DNA from 2 places in the Pseudoalteromonas sp. SG43-5 genome. Region 2 is predicted to be linked to the other one. Evidence: riboswitches for the same ligand, from Rfam matches in the RefSeq annotation. Region 2 holds a riboswitch; the other holds the start of a gene.
What was found. A riboswitch is a leader RNA that binds a small molecule or an ion and turns the genes downstream of it on or off. The one in region 2 is predicted to bind lysine.
Positions count from the first base shown of each region.

Region 1: it holds a riboswitch for lysine, as region 2 does, so the genes downstream of both, dapA (4-hydroxy-tetrahydrodipicolinate synthase) here and lysC (lysine-sensitive aspartokinase 3) in region 2, are expected to answer to the same signal.

Region 1 covers NZ_JACJFA010000010.1:92,286-96,714, forward strand. Annotated here, with positions in the region: gene H5161_RS12145 (YdiU family protein) at 1-484, opposite strand, end outside; gene H5161_RS12150 (DNA-3-methyladenine glycosylase I) at 493-1,191, opposite strand; lysine riboswitch at 1,383-1,583, shown strand; gene dapA (4-hydroxy-tetrahydrodipicolinate synthase) at 1,774-2,658, shown strand; gene H5161_RS12160 (2,3,4,5-tetrahydropyridine-2,6-dicarboxylate N-succinyltransferase) at 2,674-3,414, shown strand; gene H5161_RS12165 (PLP-dependent decarboxylase) at 3,414-4,429, shown strand, end outside.
Region 2 covers NZ_JACJFA010000016.1:55,846-60,274, reverse strand. Annotated here, with positions in the region: gene H5161_RS15435 (sodium-dependent transporter) at 1-97, opposite strand, end outside; gene H5161_RS15430 (4'-phosphopantetheinyl transferase superfamily protein) at 239-1,006, shown strand; gene lysC (lysine-sensitive aspartokinase 3) at 1,044-2,435, opposite strand; lysine riboswitch at 2,511-2,683, opposite strand; gene nhaD (sodium:proton antiporter NhaD) at 2,785-4,032, opposite strand; gene H5161_RS15415 (hypothetical protein) at 4,255-4,429, shown strand, end outside.

The sequences.
Region 1 (4,429 bases), on a different contig from region 2:
CCCCTGCTTGTGGCGGATTACGATAAACCGTTTCACCACTACCAACAACCGCTAAGCAGCGTGTGGTTTTAACTCCCAGTGCATGCATTGCTTCGCTCATAACGTATTCACGAATAGCAGGACCAAGAGCACAACGTCCATCCCCACCTCTTGAGTAAGGAGTAGCACCAGAGCCTTTTAATTGAATATCCCATAACTGGTTTTCATCATCACTAATAGCGCCCAGTAAGTGCGCTCGTCCATCGCCTAAGCGTGGTGAAAAATGTCCAAATTGGTGCCCAGAGTAACCAAGTGCTACTGCAGGAATCGCCTGTTTTTCGTTACCGCTAAAAGTGCTGGCACGCAAATCAGCCGCAACGTTAATATTAAATTGTTTTGCTAAACTCTCGTTCCACAGCAATAACTGAGGAGAGGCGACACTTGCAGGGAAATCTTCTATCGCGAAGTTTTCTGCAACATCTGTGTATCTTGGCACTAATTTCATTGTAATTCCTATTGTTGCTGACTTATACCAACACGGTTGTCACCTACGCCATAAGCAACAATTAAGCTTAACTCTTGCATACTTAAGCCACTTTGCTCTTGCATTTCGTTAAAAAAAGCTTGGGCTGCATTTAGTGACTTTTTAGTTTGTAAGCCGCCGTCTATAATTTTATGGGCACGCAAATAATTCTCTACATCGCGTGATAGTAAAAATGTATCTTTACCAAGTGCTCGCAGCGCATAAGGCCCTGTATTTCCGCCTAAACGCGAACCATGCTTTTTTAAATATGCCCACAAACCAATAATATCGTCTGTCGGCCAATTAGCGATAAACTGGCTAAAACTGCCATGTTCCCCTGCTATTTCGTGGATCATGTAAGCATTTTCGGTAATTGTTTTTACTTTTTTATAGTTACGAACAATGCGCTCATCCGTTGCTTTTTGCTCCAGCATATCGGGTGGCATCATTAATAACTTATCAACGCTAAAATCCCAAAAAACCTCTCTAAAGCCCGGCCACTTATTATTTATGACTGACCAATAAAAGCCGCTTTGAAATACTTTTCGAGTAAATTCTTCAAGCCAATCGTCGTCACTTAACGTGCTTAGTTGTTTTTTAGATAGCGGTTTTGCAAGTAATAACTTAAGCATTTTTTCAGAGCCTTTTCGCTCTACCGCTCGCTTATAAATATCGCTAAATTTTTCCATACTAATTAAATACCTCACTACTTATATTGCTAGTGTACGAGAAAAGCACCTAATACGTAACCACCCCTCTTTTCGATGAATTAATCTGTATTTAGTCGCTTGACACCTAGACGGCTAAAATGCTTTAATCGCCGTAATTACCCTATTTAAATTGCACAGGTTTGTAAGTTTTACTCTACAAACAGGTGCAAAGGGCTAGAAGAGGTGCGTTATTCAGGTAGCGTATGTTAGGAGCGCAAACTCCAGCAAGCATACGTGAGGGGAATTAACGCCGAGAAGTAACCACTTTTGCGAGGTGTTTATTTCGGGCGACTAGGTTGAACCCTAGCGACTGTCACCAATAGCTGCTTATAAAAAGCAGCTTGTTAGTTTGGTGGAGAGCTTCTGGTCTTAAATATTAAGGCCGTGCGCCCTATTATTTTAAGCCCATTCGCTCTTCGAATTATTAGTTCGAACGACGTTAATGCGGCTCCTTCCATAAAGCTTTTTAACTCTTCGAATAATACCAATTGCATTAAATTAGTTATCGCTAAAATGATCACGTTTTTAATAAAATTGGTACAAATTATAAGTTCGTGAGAGATGATCAACAACTTCAATTTAAACGACTACTCACTGTGGACCGCGCTCGTAACGCCATTTGATCAACACGGCGATGTTGACTACAACACGTTAACTAAGTTGGTTAGCGATCAAGAAGCGGCACATAACGGTATTTTGCTACTTGGCAGTACGGGCGAAGGTTTAGCACTAACGCTAAAAGAGCAACAAGCCATTGTTGAGCACGTATGCCAGCTAAAACCAACAGTACCACTCATGGTAGCTGTGGGCGGTAGTAACTTAAAGCAACAAATTGAGTGGGTTAACTACTGTAATACACTCCCAATTCATAGCTTTTTACTTGGCTCACCGCTTTATGCAAAGCCTGGCGCTATAGGTCAAACTCATTGGTTTGAAAGCCTACTAAATGCAAGCGCTCATCCATGTATGCTTTATAACGTACCCGGTCGAAGCGCTGTTAGCATCCCAGCGGCAACAATTCAAAACTTACAAAACAATAAAAATTTATGGGCGTTAAAAGAAGCGAGCGGCAGTATTGCTCAGTTTGAAGCTTACCGCCAAGCGGCGCCTAATTTAGCTATTTTTAGTGGCGACGATGCGCTAATGCCTTATTTTGCTCAAGCTGGCGCAAAAGGTTTGGTGTCGGTAGCTGCAAACGCATGGCCTGAACAAACTCACGAGTTTGTTAAGCGCAGTTTAAGTGGTCAACACCCTAATTTATTTGCCCAGTGGTCAAGCGCTATTAATAGCCTATTTGCTGTCGCAAACCCTATTCCCGTAAAGGTACTGATGCATTTGCAAGGCCGCTTAAGCAGCCCGCAACTTCGTCCACCTTTAACACATCTTGAGTTAACTCAAACCGATTGCATTACAACTGCAAACAACACCATTTTATCTTGGCATTAAATACAGGTTTTTATAATGAGCTGGTTAGAACTATTAAATAATTTAGAATCGGGCGCAGTACGCGCTGCATCACAAAACGAAAGCGGCCAATGGCAAGCTAACGTAGAAGTAAAGCAAGGCATTTTAGAAGCCTTTAAAAATGGCACTAATACTGAATTTGCAGGCGGCTTTGTTGATAAACATAACCTAGCTCCGCAAGAATTTAGTACTGATGATGGCGTCCGTATGGTACCAGGTGGCTCAAGTGTTCGCCGTGGTGCTTATGTTGCTAAAGGCACGATTATTATGCCACCAGCGTATGTAAACATTGGCGCATATATCGACGAAGGCACAATGGTAGATAGCCACGCATTGGTGGGTTCTTGTGCACAAGTAGGTAAAAACGTACATTTAAGTGCTGCAGTTCAGCTTGGTGGTGTACTTGAGCCAATTGGTGCAAGCCCAGTAGTGGTTGAAGATGACGCATTTATTGGTGCAGGCTGTATTATTGTTGAAGGCGTAGTCATTAAAAAAGGCGCAGTACTTGCCCCTGGCGTGCGTTTATCAGCAACTATTCCAGTATACGACTGCGTAAACGAGCGCCAACTTGATAAAGGCGAGCCAATCCCAGAGTACGCGATTGTAATACCGGGCTCTCGCCCTGCGTCAAACGAATGGGCGCGCGAGCAAGGCCTAAGCATGTCGTGTGCGTTAATAGTTAAATACCGCGACGAGAAAAGCGATGCATCGTTATTGCTTGAAGAGGTTTTACGATAATGAGCTTTTTGAGCACGCCTATCAAAACCGCTGTAAATACGATTACACAACAACTTGATACACCTTTTTTTGTTTACGACCTAGATCAACTAAACACGCATCTTGCGCGTTTAGTTGCGCAAACCGATGTAAAACTGTGGTACGCGGTAAAAGCAAACCCACTGTCTAAAATTATTCAAAGCTTAGACAGTGCTGGCTTTAATTTTGACGTAGCAAGTAAAGGTGAGCTTGAGCAAGTACTAGCACAAGGTATTAGCTCGCAGCGCGTGCTCAACACAGGGCCTGCAAAAAGCCCTAAACAAATAAAACACTTTATTGAGCGCGGCGTGCGTATATTCGTAGCAGAAAGCCTCAATCAAGTACGTTGGTTAAACCAACAAGCGCAACTACAAAACACGCAGTTACAAGTATTACTGCGTGTACAATTACGTTGGCCTGAAGGTGAAAAAAACCCACTGGGCGGCGACAGCCTTACGCCGTTTGGTTTGGGTTGTAATGAATGGCAAGCACTCAATGTAGCTGACTACCCTGCGCTTAAATTTGACGGCCTGCATATCTTTCAGTGGGGCAACATGCTTAGCACGCAAAAACTAAGCGACTTGTGGTCACAAATGATTGCACCTCTTAGCCAACTTGCCAGCGATTTAAATATTAGCCTTAAAATTTTAGATTTAGGTGGCGGTTTAGGTATTCCTTATACACAAAACGAAGCAACACTTGATTGGGATGACTTGATTGCTGCGCTCGCTAAAATTAAAAATGATGCGGGTGTAGAAGAGCTATGGATGGAACTTGGTCGCTATGCCGTTGGCGAATGCGGTCATTACGCAAACCCAGTAGTAGAGCGCAAACAAAACTACAATCAAGAACAAGTAATTTTAAGCGGCGGTATAAATCACTTATTACGCCCTGCTGTTACCAGCCAGGACTTTCCTGCTGCATTACTGCGTGAATCCAATGCTAAAACTCAAGCGGTCACTTTATATGGCCCACTTTGTACAGCGCTTGATTGCTT
Region 2 (4,429 bases):
TAGGAAAACCCCAAATATTACCCAAACCCACTGCTGCGCCAGCAGCGGCTAAAACAAAACCAAGTCGGCTTTGAAACCCATCACGCACTTGTGCCATACATCTACAAATCTGTTATTATTTTGATTATTGTGAATTAAACCATATTTCATGCCAGCTGAGTAATAAAATTGTACCCAGCCTTTATTAGTGGCACTAACCGCTCACAATATCAGCGACTTCTTTTGCTTTAGGGCTTTTATGACTGAACACTATTTTAAAAACGCCTTGAGTATTACTTCAACTCAATTGGCAAATTTGTCTTTAGCGAGTAACAGTATTTTATTATTTAATGCTAAAACACTTGAGCTTAGAGACTTTAATTTGCCCGATTGCTTAAGCCCGTTTGAATTAACTATTATAAACCGCCGTAAAAGCCCACAAGCTAAGCAAGAGTATTTAGCTACGCGGTTATTGTTAAAACACCTTATTAAAGTAACGCAGCCGCAACATACGCATGTACCCCTTAATAAAATGAGTACCGAATTTGACGAAGCAAGCTCAAAGCTGCAAATACATGTGAGTGGTGATGTTATAAATACCTGTATTTCACACTCGCATGGTTTGGTTGGGGCCGCGCTAAATTTTGATAGAAGTGAGTTTGGTTTTGATATTGAAAAAGTAAGCCTAAAGCGCCCGTTTGAAAAGCTCGCTAAGCATTTTTATCATAATGATGAAATTACACTTATCACCAAGCCCACTAATACCCAAGCCCAAGCAGATACATTTTTTAGAATTTGGACATTAAAAGAGTCACTTGCTAAAGCCACCAGCCGCCCTATTGCAAAGTTACTTAGCCCTAATGTGTTTGACGAATTACATAGTACAAAGCTGAGTGCTTGCAGTAATCGCGTTACTGTAGCTGATAGCAGTGACAGCAATGTTTGTTTTGATGTGAGTGTGGTGCATAAAAAAAGCACCGACTGGCGATGCTTTTTATTAAATGACTTTATTAATCAGTTTTGTTAAGTGATTTTACTAGTTAATTTTCCTGAATAACCGTTATTTACGCGGCAAAATCATTTTCTAATAAACGACTATGAATAGACTGTACTACGTTATCTGACTCAGTTTGCTCTACTAAAAAGCACAGGTTGTGCTTACTTGCACCGTGACAAATTAATCGAATGTTAAAATCTTTTAGCACACTCATTAAGTTCATTTCGTGTTGGCGTAATTGAATCTCAGAGCCAATAAGTGCCACCAATGTTAGGTTGTTTTCTACCGAAACATGGCAAAACTCTGCAAGCTTATCTAGGCATTCTTGATCAAGCTCTGGGCGCGAGGCGTTTTGCGCGTTATCAAGCGTTATAGCCACACTGATTTCTGATGTAGTTACCAAATCTACCGATATATTGTATTCACTTAATAGTGTAAATACGCGTGCTAAAAAGCCGCTTGCTAGTAGCATTTCTGGGCTTTTAAGCGTAAGCAATATTTGGTTTTTACGTTGCGTTACTGCGCGTATACCTGGTTGCTGCGATTTTTCGCGCTCAATCCACGTACCGCCACGCTCTGGCTCGCGGCTAGAACCTACAAACACGTTAATGTGGCTACGGCTCGCTGGTAAAATAGTTGCTGGGTGTAATACTTTTGCGCCAAAGGTTGCCATTTCAGCGGCTTCGTCAAAACTTAAGCGTGCAATAGGCGTCGCTTTTGCGCACAAACGCGGGTCGGTGCTAAAAATGCCCACTACGTCGGTCCAAATATGCACACTTTTAGCGTTAATCGCTTCAGCTAGTAATGCAGCGCTGTAGTCTGAACCACCACGTCCTAGCGTTGTGGTGTGACCGTATTCGTCACTACCAATAAATCCCTGAGTTACAATTACTTGAGCGTCTAATAACGGAATTAAATGCTCTTTAGCAGCTTGCGCTGTGGCTGCAACATTGGGCGTTGCTTTACCAAATTGGCTGTCGGTTTTAAGTACCTTGCGCACATCAAAGCGATCGGCATTTAAACCTTGTAAACGCAGCACTTGAGCAAACAAATACGACGATAAACGCTCACCAAAGCTAAGTAGCTCGTCGTGTTGCTGATCGGTTGTTAGTGGTTCTTGAGCCAATGTTTGAAATGCTTTTAGGGTTTCGTTAAAGCCAACCGCTAAATCGGCATCTAGCGATAATTCATCTAAAATAGTTTGTTGAATAGCAAGCACGCCGTTTATGTGTTCTTGGCGCTCACTAGGAGTAATGCTTGATTTACACAGTGCAACTAAGTGATTAGTTACGCCGGCACTGGCGCTCACGGCAACAATACGTACGCTTTTATCTGCAACAATAATTTCGCTACAGCGACTCATCGCTTCAAAATTTGCAACACTGGTTCCGCCAAATTTGGCAACGATGTAATCTGATTTTGCGCCTGATACTGTTTGTGGCACTGATTGGGTAGTCATTTAGTCTCCTTTCGCGGTATCCAAACCGCAATAAAACAAGAAGAACTTGGCAAAGGAATGCTTGAAGATAAGTCCACTGCCAGAAGCTCTCCACCTATATTGGTGACAGTTTTGGGGATTCAGCCCCATAAACCGAAAAACAATGACGACGTACCATTATTTTCCTCGGCGAGTACTTCCCTCCTTAATGATCATCGGCTTTCGTCGCCTAACATTAAGTACCTAAGTATCGCACCTCTTCTGAATGCTTTATTAACCAGTGGCTAATAAAACAAAACCCCACTAAGTAGCGGGGCTTTGAAAGTTATCGTTTAGACGTCTAGCTGTCAAGCATTTAATAATTTATGAGTTAAATAAAACTGCCCATGTAATACGAGCCCGCATATCCAACCGTGTAACAAATTAATAAATGCAGCGATAAACGCAAGTAGCTCATAAAGGTAAGCGCTTTAACTTTACTCATGGCAATAATGCCCGCAGCCGAACCAATAATAAGCATTGAACCGCCCACACCCGTTGCATACGTAAACGACAACCAATGTTGTTGGCTCATTACTATATTGGCTTTTAATAATGCAGCGGTAAGCGGTACGTTATCGACCCCAGCTGATAATATGCCCATTAAGTAGTTTGCGTATTCTGGTGCCATTACCGTGTATAGGTCGGTAAATTTACTCAACATACCAATTTCTTTAAGTGCGCCAACAAGTAAAAGTACACCTACAAAAAACAATAATGTGTCGTATTCTATATCGCGAACAAAATCGATTATGTCTTTGTTTATGTCTTTTTTGCGCATTAAAAATTGCGCCACTAAAAACATCACTGATAAGCCAAACAAAAAGGTTAATAAAGGCGGTACGCTGTAAATTACACTCAACGTAAGTGTGCTCACTACGGTAGATAAAAATATAACAGCAATGGTTATGTCGGTTTTTTCAATGCGGGTTTTACCTGCACTAGCAAACTCAACACGCCCTTTCATACCTATAGACAGTAACGCAGCAAGCAGCATAACGCTTGCAAGTGCTGGCGCTATAAGTAGTAATAAATGAGCAATGGTTACTTTGCCATCTAAAAATATCATTAGTGTGGTTACGTCACCTGTTATTAGCGATACCCCACCTGAGTTCACTCCAAACACAATAAGCGTGGCGTATTTAACGAGCTTTTTAGGTTCAAGCTTTAACGACATAACAACCGCAAGCGATATAAGCGTCGCTGTTACGTTGTCTGAAATCGACGAAAACAAAAACGCAAAACCACCCACCAAAAACATGAGCTTTTTTTCGCTAATACTTTTTGGCATAACACGGTGCACAATATTTTCTATAAACCCCTTTGAATTTAAATACGCGACAAAGGTCATTGCAGCCATTAAAAATAGCCATAATGAGGCAATTTCTAAAATATTTTCGTTTAAAAGATGCTGAATCGTATCGGGGCTTTGCCCGTGTAGGGGGTATATAAAAAGAAGAATCCAGCAAAGCGTACCAAAAAACAGCGTGGTTTTAGCTTTATTTACATGGATTATATCTTCTATAACGATCAGTAAAAATGCAATCGCTATCAGGGTTAGAATAATCGAGGAAACCATGGTAGTTAAACAACCTTTGATATAGTTTTAAAGAACACACAAATAACATTCCATTTCATGTGCCTATTTTCGGCGCGAATTTTAGCACTGCCTCTATGCAAAAACTATTATTAAATGGTCTTAAAAACGAATACTATATACAGACAAGGTTAATTAAAAATACGTAATAATGAGTCTTCTAAAAGAACTCAATAATAAAATACTAGGATGTTGTAACCCCTTATGATCCCAGCTAAAAAGCTGCTAAACACCATAACCGAACATTGGGGTGTATTAGAGCTATTATTTAAACGTTTTAAAATGGCTGACTTTAGCCTAAAAGACGTACAAAACGCGATTAAGCAAAAGCAGCCTACGTGGTCAAACGAACGCATTTATAAAGAAACAAATCGTTTGT